Linked DNA regions of Catalinimonas alkaloidigena. The protein of the gene in region 1 interacts with the protein of each later gene in a pairwise test. Links are inferred from orthologs where the notes say so. Each region holds a gene or a part of one and is shown on either strand. Other genes may lie near its edges.

Region 1 (4,859 bases):
GAAAACATGATGGATAACTTTTTCTGGAGAGAGTTAAGTAATCCGGATGTATACTACAATGAAGATTACCGTAATTTTGCCCTGAATCATCGCTCAAGTTTTAATACACTTGCCAGAAATCTGATTCAGGAGGGTGATATTGAAAGAGCCAGGGAAGTATTGAACAGAAGCCTTGAAGAAATACCTGATAAAACCATACCATTTGACTATGTGTCATCTCAAACCCTTCCCCTTCTGTTTGAAGTAGGAGAAGAAGAGAAAGCTATAGAAATGGCTCAGGTACTGGGAGACAGAGCCGATGAGATGCTAACCTATCTTTATCCAAGAGCTCAGGGACAAAATGTGGAAATTCAGAAGCAATTAATTATATTAAATGGTGTTACGCAGGCACTCAATCGTGCCGGTCAAACTGAGTTAGGTCAAAAATATGATGAAATGCTCAATCGCCATTATAATCAAATTAATACTTTATAATTCAGGATGACCGTAGCAGCACGATTGATCAATTGCAGTTACTGAGACAACAATATTATTAAAAAAACTTGCTGTACAATTGGCAAGTTTTTTTAATGAACATAGTTAATATTTCAAAATCACTATGGCAAAATCAACCTATATTTTGGTATTAATGCTAAGTCTAACGGCCTTCCATTCGGCAATCGCCCAGCGTGAGAATAGCAGTCCATCAGACTTTAACCGCGCCTTTTTATATGACCTTAGCTCACCTGTTTATGGAGAATATGAAGTAGCTGTAGGTAGTAATGAAGCTACTATCTTCCTGAAGCTTACCCAAAGAACTAATACCATCAATATCAATCGTATGCATTACGAAGTAAGAGAAAATTACGAGGCTGATGATGTAATTCGTAGTGCCGACCTTAACGAAAGCCATTTTATCAAACAGAAAGAAAATTCTTCTTACTATCGTTTTGAAATACCTGTAAGCGATGAAAGCCATTATGTATTTGTATTCATAGAAGGAGTTTCAGCGGGTGCAAATTTTAACTACCGCTATGACATTTCGCTCAATAATGATCAAAACTTTCCCTTAACGGATTTGATAGTGATGGAAGCGGAAGAGGAAATTCCTGTTTTTACCAGCTCTATCCCTAACAATGCCTCTTTTCGTGTAGTATCAGTTTATGGAGAAGATAGTCTTAACGCATACCTGTACTACTATTCTCATGAATTTCCTCCTAACCTTCCTCCAATGGCTGAGACGGGAGCTGATATTCAGAAAAGCCTTAAAATTGATACCATTTTGTCAGTACAACTTAACCAATCGCTCTCGTTTGAAAATGAGGGATTATACTTTTGTCAGTTAGACACCACTTCATTATCAGGCATTTCTTTTAGAATATCCAGTAAATATTATCCTCGTTTCGTAACTCCAGAAGCTCTGATTGCCCCCCTTCGCTATATCAGTACTTCTGAAGAGATGGAAAATTTGACAGAAAGTGATGAGGCGAAAGCAGCTTTAGATCGCTATTGGATAAAAGTGACCCGTTCACAAGAAAGGGCAAAAGATGTAATTAGAAATTACTTTCGCCAGGTGACCAATGCCAATATTCTTTTCACTACTTATAAAGAAGGTTGGAAGACTGGTCAGGGAATGGTGTACGTGCTTTTCGGCCCACCTGATGAAGTTTACAGCACTGGAGCAGAAGAAAGATGGATATATAATTCCGAAAATGATTTGATGGAAAATCTGGCTTTTACTTTTGTAAAGGTTCGTAACATTTTCACTACCCGTCATTACAACCTGTTAAGAGACGAGGAATACCGGAAATTCTGGTACAGAAATATTGACCTCTGGAGGAAAGGCAGAAAACAAATATGAGTATATCTAAAGCAGAAGTAATTTTTGGCACTCGTGCCATCATAGAAGCAATACAAGCCGGTAAAGAGCTTGAAAAGGTGTTATTACAGAAAGGGGTACGCAATGAACTATCCGGAGAACTCCTCTCTTTGTTAAAAGAAAGGCAAGTTCCTTTTTCAACTGTTCCTATTGAGAAACTCAATAAAATCACCCGTAAAAACCATCAGGGAAGCATTGCCTTTTTATCAGCCGTCATTTATGCTTCACTGGACAATATCATTAACGAAGCATATTCAAAAGGGCAGGAACCGCTATTGATTCTTTTGGACAGGGTAACCGATGTGCGAAATTTTGGTGCTATCGCACGTTCCGCTGAATGTTTAGGTGCCCATGCCCTGCTGATACCTTCAAAAGGAAGTGCCCGAATTAGTGGAGACGCGGTAAAAGCTTCTGCTGGTGCTTTGCATCATATTCCCGTATGCAGAGAAGATAATCTTAAATCAACCATAGAGTATCTTCAATCTAGCGGCATCAGGGTAGTTGCCTGTAGTGAAAAAGCTGAAACGCTTACTAATGAAGCAGATATGACGGGCCCTTTGGCGCTTCTGATTGGGTCTGAAGAAGATGGTGTTTCACCAGCTTACTTAAAAATGACCGATGCTCAGGTTAGCATCCCGATGCGAGGCAAGATCGCTTCACTGAACGTATCCGTAGCAACTTCCATATGTTTGTACGAAGTGGTCAGGCAACGTAATTCGGTAAAAAACTGACTTACAAATACTTGTCTCCTTTGTTGTTCTTCACATCGTTCATTACGCTTTTCAAAGAGATATCTTTGTCTTTGGGATAAATTAACAATACGTCTTCACTATCAGCCACAAGGTAGTTTCTTAGACCATGCACAACGATTAATTTTTTAGAATCACTCTTTACATAACAATTTTTGCTTTCCATCATCAGGGCATTGGCCTCTACCACATTTTTTTCCTCTTTGGGATCTTTCAAGTCGTATAATGACTGCCAGGAACTCACACTTGACCAATCAAAATTTCCCATGATTAAAAAAACATTATCTGCTTTCTCTAAGATAGCGGTACTTATTGATACATTTTTACATACCGAATAGGCTTTGATAATACTCTGGTCTTCATCTTCTGTAAAAAAGTAAGGCATACATTCTCGGTATACCTCTGCTACATCAGGTAAATAGAATTCAAAAGCTTCTAATATAGCATCTACATGCCAAACAAAGATTTTGGTATTCCAGGCAAAATCACCGCTTTCCAGAAAAAGTTTTGCGAGCTCTGATTGGGGTTTTTCCATAAATGATTTTACCTTCTTTACCAGCCCCACATGATCAAAATGGTATTGAATATAAGCGTATGAAGTCTCTGCCTTATGGGGTTTTATACCCATGATGAGCAATGCATTTTTATCAATTTGGGCAACCTCCACTGCTTTTCTCACATCCCGGACATAGGCTATCTCTCCAAACACGGCATGAGAAGCAGGACAGACTACAATCACTGCATTTTTGTTAAGCTTTTTTATTTTATAAGAAGCATAAGCAATACAAGGCGCTGAATTTCGCCTTACCGGCTCAGTAAGTATATTCTCCTCGGGAAAGTCCGGCAACTGATTTTTGAAAGTAGAATGGTATTCTTTAGGTACAGAGATAAAAATATTCTTTTCAGGACAAATTCCCTTACTTCTTTCATAAGTTAATTGAAGAAGTGATCGCCCATTACCAAATAAATCCAAAAATTGTTTAGGAAGATGCTTACGGCTAAAAGGCCAAAAGTTTGTACTATTACTGCTGAATAAAGTAATTAATACATAGGTATCTTCTTGCGTCATATGTCCAAATTAAAACCAAGCATAAAACTTAGCACAACAACTATTCGTAGTATTTGAATTACACAATCAAATTCGTGCATTGCAAAGCAATAATTTTATTTTTTATAATTTAATAATATAAGAACGTTTCTAAAGAATAATTTGTAGTGATTTGTGGAATTATTTTAATCCAATTTTTTTCGCTAACTTCATTAACATTTTTCACGAGATTCAATATGTTGTATTTGTGGAAGAAAAAAAATAACATTGATTAGATAATGGTGGAACAGCAAACTAACCTCAAAGTATATCTAAAAAAGTATTTTGGATATAGCCAGTTCAGAGGGAATCAAGAGCTAATTATAAGAAATATACTAAACAGAAAAAACACATTTGTAATAATGCCTACTGGAGCTGGTAAATCGCTCTGCTATCAATTACCAGCTATTATACAGGATGGAACTGCTATCGTAATTTCTCCTCTCATTGCCCTGATGAAAAATCAGGTAGATCAATTGAATGCGCTGAACATCAACGCTCAATTTTTAAATTCTACGCTTAATAAAACTGAGATCAACAGAGTAAAAAAGGAAACACTCAGTGGAGAGGTTAAGCTCTTGTATGTGGCCCCCGAATCTCTTACCAAAGAGGAAAATATTAAATTTCTACAGGAAGCCAATATTACTTTTGTGGCAGTAGATGAAGCTCATTGTATTTCTGAATGGGGCCATGATTTTCGTCCTGAATATAGACGAATAAAAACCATCATCGGACAATTAGGTGAAAACGTACCCGTAATCGCTTTAACGGCTACCGCAACGCCTAAAGTACAGCTTGATATCCAGAAAAACCTTCAGATGGAGGATGCTGATTTGTTTAAATCATCATTCAACCGGGAGAATCTGTATTATGAAGTTCGGCCAAAAAAGCAAGCCAAAAAGCAGCTTGTTCAGTTCATTAAAAAGCATAAAGGTAAGTCCGGAATCATCTACTGCCTCAGCAGAAAAAAAGTTGAAGAAATAGCTGAGTTTTTGCGAGTAAACGATATTAATGCCGCTCCCTATCATGCGGGTCTGGATCCTTCGGTCCGTATGCGTAATCAGGATGCTTTTCTGAATGAGGATCTAGATGTTATCGTAGCTACTATCGCGTTTGGAATGGGCATAGATAAGCCAGATGTACGCTTTGTTATTCATTATAATGT
Region 2 (4,795 bases), 3.7 Mb from region 1 along the record:
ACCTTCGTCTACGCCTTCATCTGGCTGTATACCACACCATTTTAAAGCTTTTTTCAGATAGTCTTCTGAGCAGGGGACATAGCGGGTCTGGTCTGTATCTTCAATACGCAGAATGAATGTTCCTTTTTTTTGCCGGGCAAAAAGATAATTATATAATGCCGTACGTATCCCTCCAATATGCTGTGGGCCGGTAGGACTGGGGGCAAACCTTACTCTTATATTTTGTTCCATTTACTAATGCTTGATCTATGTATAGTTATAAACTATGGCTATGATTGATGGTTGTATAAAATTATTTTAAGTTCTATTCTAATACCTCGTGTAGTATACGGCTGCTAAGCTTTACCTGTTTATGAAAGTTGAGTATTGCAATGACATAGTTGGCTACTCCCAGAAGAAGAGAAAATATCGCATTGATATAAATACGTTCGTAGATAAAAAAATATAATGCAAAAACACCAGTCAGTACAGACCAGAATATCAAAAATGATAATGTCCACATAAACAGCCTGTAGCGAATAAAAACAATACTTCCCATTGAGCTACTTTCTATTTTGCCACTAATCATAGGCAAAAAGTTATTTGCACGGCTCACTTTACGAGATAGCTTAAAGTGTTCTTTCTTTACCCAGCCATTGAAATACAACGCTTCATCTCGTACATCGGGCATCCACTCTCCGCTACGGGTAGGTTCGGTAACATTCCACAGCCTCTCCGATAGCTGTTGTGCTTCATATGAAGATACAATGGTTTCTCTGCTTAAGGGAAGTAAAGCTAACACTGTGACGCATACTTAGTCCAAGGTGGCGATGCAGGAAATTTCTACATTTACATTTTTGGGCAGGCCACTCACTTCTACGGTTTCTCTGGCTGGGGGCTGTAACTTAAAATACTGACCATAGGCTTCGTTTACGGTAGCAAAATCACTCATATTTTTAACAAAAATAGAACACTTCACTACCTTACTAAAATCAGCTCCTGCAGCACTTAAGATGGCTTCCAGATTCTTCATTACCTGATGAGTCTCTTCTGTAATATTGTCGTTAATTAATTCCCCGCTGGCTGCATCAAGTGCTATCTGCCCGGAAACATAAAGAGTAGCACCACTTTGAATCGCCTGGCTGTAAGGGCCAATAGGTGCGGGAGCTTCTGAGGTATTAATCACTTCTCTTGCCATATTTTCTGCTTTTTGTACGCTGTTTATAAAACAAGTTGCAAATCTACTTGATTAGAGTAATCAAAAACACCTTAATTCCTAATTTTTTAGAAATTAACTGCATATGAGATGGTAATGGTATAATTTATTTCATGCTTCCTTTATAGAATGCTATAAAATTACTTTTTCACATTATTGTCTCCACGAACTTAGATTATTTCTATTTTGAAATTACCACTATGAAGATTCTTACTGCTCAACAAACCCGCGATGCAGATGCCGCTACCATCAAAAATGAGCCTATCAGTTCTACTGACTTGATGGAAAGGGCTGCTACCGTTTTTAAGCATCAGTTTATAGAGACTTTTGGTGCTACCGTCAACCCTGTATATATATTTAGCGGGCCGGGAAACAATGGCGGTGATGGTCTGGCTTTTGCCAGATTATTGCATCAGCATCACTGTAATATCCATGCTTTCACGGTTCATGCCGCAGATAAAGGCTCTGAGGATTTTAAGATTAATCGCGAAAGGCTGGCAGAGCATATCACCATCAATAACATTGAACAAGAAAGTGACATACCCGATATTCCCAGGGAGGCAATTGTTATTGATGGACTTTTCGGTTCAGGGCTTTCTCGCAAAGTAGAAGGCATTTTTGCCCAGGTGATTGAGAAAATTAATCTTTCTGAAGCCGCGGTTGTCGCCATAGATATTCCCTCCGGCTTGTTTGCTGACCAACCTTTGGAAGTTGAAGATGATGATGCTGTCATTATAAGGGCTGATTATACCTTTAGCTTCCAAATGCCTAAACTGGCTTTTCTTCTTCCAGAGAGTGCGCATTTTGTAGGCAAGTGGGAGATACTTGACATTGGGCTTGATCGTAATTTCATTGAACAGACGCCTGTAGATTACTATTTCACTGATCATATGCTGGCTAAGTCTCTCCTGAAGAAACGTGATACTCACTCCCATAAGGGAACTTTTGGAAAAACGATGCTTATTAGCGGAAGCTATGGAAAAATGGGCGCTGCAGTGCTTTGTGCCAGAGCTTGTCTTCATTCTGGAGTGGGGCTTCTTACCGTTCATGTTCCTGAATGTGGCTACCAGATTATGCAAATAGCAAACCCTGAAGCGATGACCACTGTAGACCGTCATCAATATATTTTTACGGACCTGCCCCAGCAGGGGCCTACCGACCTTGACAAATATGATGCACTAGGCGTCGGTCCTGGCTTGGGTGCCGCTGAGGAGACTGTGATGGCTTTAAAAAGCATTTTAGAAAAAGCTCAATCTTTGCAAAAACCCATGGTATTAGATGCTGATGCGCTTAATATCTGTGGCCAGCACCGGGATCTTTTAGACTTACTGCCTGAAAACGCAGTGCTTACTCCTCACCCCAAAGAGTTTGAGAGACTAACCCAGCCCGCTGAAAATGATTTTCACCGTTTACAGCTATTAACAAAGTTTTGTCGGCAATATGAAGTTTTTGTCGTGCTGAAAGGGGCTAATACTGCGGTAGGTACGCCTAGCGGAAAAATCTGCTTCAATAGTACTGGAAATCCCGGCATGGCTAGCGGGGGCACCGGCGATGCGCTTACTGGAATCATTACCGCTTTGCTTTCTCAAAAATATGATCCTCTTGATGCTGCTTTATTAGGTGTATATTTACACGGCAAAGCAGGTGACCTGGCTACGGACGCGCTTGGTCAGGAGGCTATGCTGGCTTCCAATTTAATTGAACACCTGGGAGAAGCATTTAAATCATTAGCTCAATATTAGTTTCACCTTTGAAAGAGCAGGACACATATTATTCCTTAAAAACACAGTCTGAAGGATTATACAAAGAAAAAGGGAGCAAGTTTTTGGCTTTTGCCTACCCCGTCAATTCTGATGAAGAAATAAAGGAGAAAGTAGAGACGCTAAAGAAACAATATTATGATGCCCGCCATCATTGCTTTGCTTTTATCTTGAAGCCGGAAGAGGGCAGAGAAGAAACTTACAGGGCCAATGATGATGGAGAGCCCGCACACTCTGCCGGTGACCCTATTCTGGGACAAATCCGCTCGCAAAATTTATTTGATGTGCTCATCGTAGTAGTGCGCTACTTTGGTGGCACTAAACTAGGTGTGCCCGGCCTCATCCATGCCTACAAAACCGCAGCTGCTGACGCTATTGCCCATAATCAGGTAGTAAAAAAAATCATCCATAAGGATTTGTCTATCCGATTTGAATACACAGTAACCAATGAGGTAATGCGGCTTATTGAACAATTTCAGGCCCAGATCAAAGATCAGGATTTTGCTGAAGATTGCTTTTATCGGCTAAGTCTACCCAGGAGTATGTGGAAAAATGCCAAGGAGCAATTTGCTCAGGTGCAGGGGGTGGCCTTTGTATGAAGCTTGATTTTACTGAGCAGTTGGTAAATGAGGAAAAAAGCATGTAATGATTACACCTTCATTTTTATATCTTAGTATAAGAACCAATTTGTGCTTATGAAAAAGAAACAAGCAGTTGCCCTCGTGGCCCATGATAATAAAAAGCCTGAGCTTCTACAGTGGGTAAGAAACCATATCGACCTTCTTGCTGCCTACGAACTTTATGCAACCGGGACCACGGGTAAAATGCTTGAAGAGGGCATTAAAGACCTCAAAAGCATAACAATTAATAAGTTGCTCAGTGGACCTTTGGGAGGAGATCAACAGATTGGCGCCAAAATAGCAGAGGGTAAAATTGATTTTTTGATCTTCTTTTGGGACCCTCTGGAGCCTCAGCCTCATGATCCTGATGTAAAAGCCCTATTGCGTATTGCAGTAACCTGGGATATTCCTTTTGCCTGTAATAAAGCTTCTGCGAATTTCCTTTTTGCATCTGCAAAAATTACCGGTGATTATGAAAGGGAACAACCTGACTTTACCTCTTACCTGAACCGGAACATAAAGAAATAAAAAAGCCCGGATGCATATCCGGGCCACGTTAGGTAGTATAGGAGTATATTCTTTATACGTTCATCAGTGATTCTCTGCGACGCATTTTGCCAGCAGGAATACCAAACATCATTTTAAAACGACGGCAAAAGTAAGCTGTATCTTTGTAGCCAACATCTTTCCCTATTTCACGAATACTTTTCTTGGTAGTCCTCAAAAGGTTCACCGCTTTTTCCATTCGCTGATATTCAATGTAATCCTGAGGATTAATGCCGGTCAACATCTTAAAATATTGCCCTACATAATCTTCAGACACATTAGCCACATTGGCTAACACCTTATTGGATAAGTCTCCCCCTATATTGTCTTTGATATATGCGAAAATATCAATCAATCGAGGATCCTTGAAGTAAGTACTATTGGTAGCCAATTGCTCCACAAACATTCTGTTATCCAGAATGTAACGAATGATTTCAATCACCATACGCTCTGTGCTTAGCTTAATAATTCTATCTTTTCCGGGAGTGTCAGAATTATTCTCCCGCAAAATTTCCTGTATGATCTCAGGGATCCTACTATTATCCTCAAGCACAAAAGGAGGGATATCCAGTGAAGCAAAGAAATTCACGGAATCAAATACCTTTGCTTCAAAGTTAATAAAACTAAAGTTTTCAGCCTCCAGAGTCTTTACATCTGTAGTCTCCAGTGACTGA

What was found. Proteins that work in one complex are often made in the same cells at the same time.
Region 2: the proteins of rlmB (region 1) and OKW21_RS27485 interact in binary tests that used the Escherichia coli proteins (3 or more experiments, as listed by UniProt). The link is inferred for Catalinimonas alkaloidigena from one-to-one orthologs.

Annotation. Positions count from the first base shown.
Region 1 is NZ_JAQFIL010000001.1:3,104,280-3,109,138, forward strand. What follows is about bases 714-3,712. They hold rlmB (23S rRNA (guanosine(2251)-2'-O)-methyltransferase RlmB), read left to right. Parts: upstream 714-1,836; coding sequence 1,837-2,589; downstream 2,590-3,712. Other genes in these bases: OKW21_RS12725 (GWxTD domain-containing protein), read left to right, coding at 714-1,840; OKW21_RS12735 (mannose-1-phosphate guanylyltransferase), read right to left, coding at 2,591-3,676. In the rest of the region: OKW21_RS12720 (glycosyltransferase family 117 protein), read left to right, coding at 1-474; more of OKW21_RS12725, read left to right, coding at 599-713; DNA helicase RecQ, read left to right, coding at 3,934-4,859. UniProt on the Escherichia coli protein: Specifically methylates the ribose of guanosine 2251 in 23S rRNA.
Region 2 is NZ_JAQFIL010000001.1:6,791,053-6,795,847, forward strand. What follows is about bases 732-3,666. They hold OKW21_RS27485 (NAD(P)H-hydrate dehydratase), read left to right. Parts: upstream 732-1,395; coding sequence 1,396-2,937; downstream 2,938-3,666. Other genes in these bases: OKW21_RS27475 (hypothetical protein), read right to left, coding at 732-781; OKW21_RS27480 (RidA family protein), read right to left, coding at 794-1,177; OKW21_RS27490 (IMPACT family protein), read left to right, coding at 2,946-3,554; OKW21_RS27495 (methylglyoxal synthase), read left to right, coding at 3,651-3,666. Also shown: gltX (glutamate--tRNA ligase), read right to left, coding at 1-231; more of OKW21_RS27475, read right to left, coding at 305-731; more of OKW21_RS27495, read left to right, coding at 3,667-4,103; OKW21_RS27500 (helix-turn-helix domain-containing protein), read right to left, coding at 4,156-4,795. UniProt on the Escherichia coli protein: Bifunctional enzyme that catalyzes the epimerization of the S- and R-forms of NAD(P)HX and the dehydration of the S-form of NAD(P)HX at the expense of ADP, which is converted to AMP.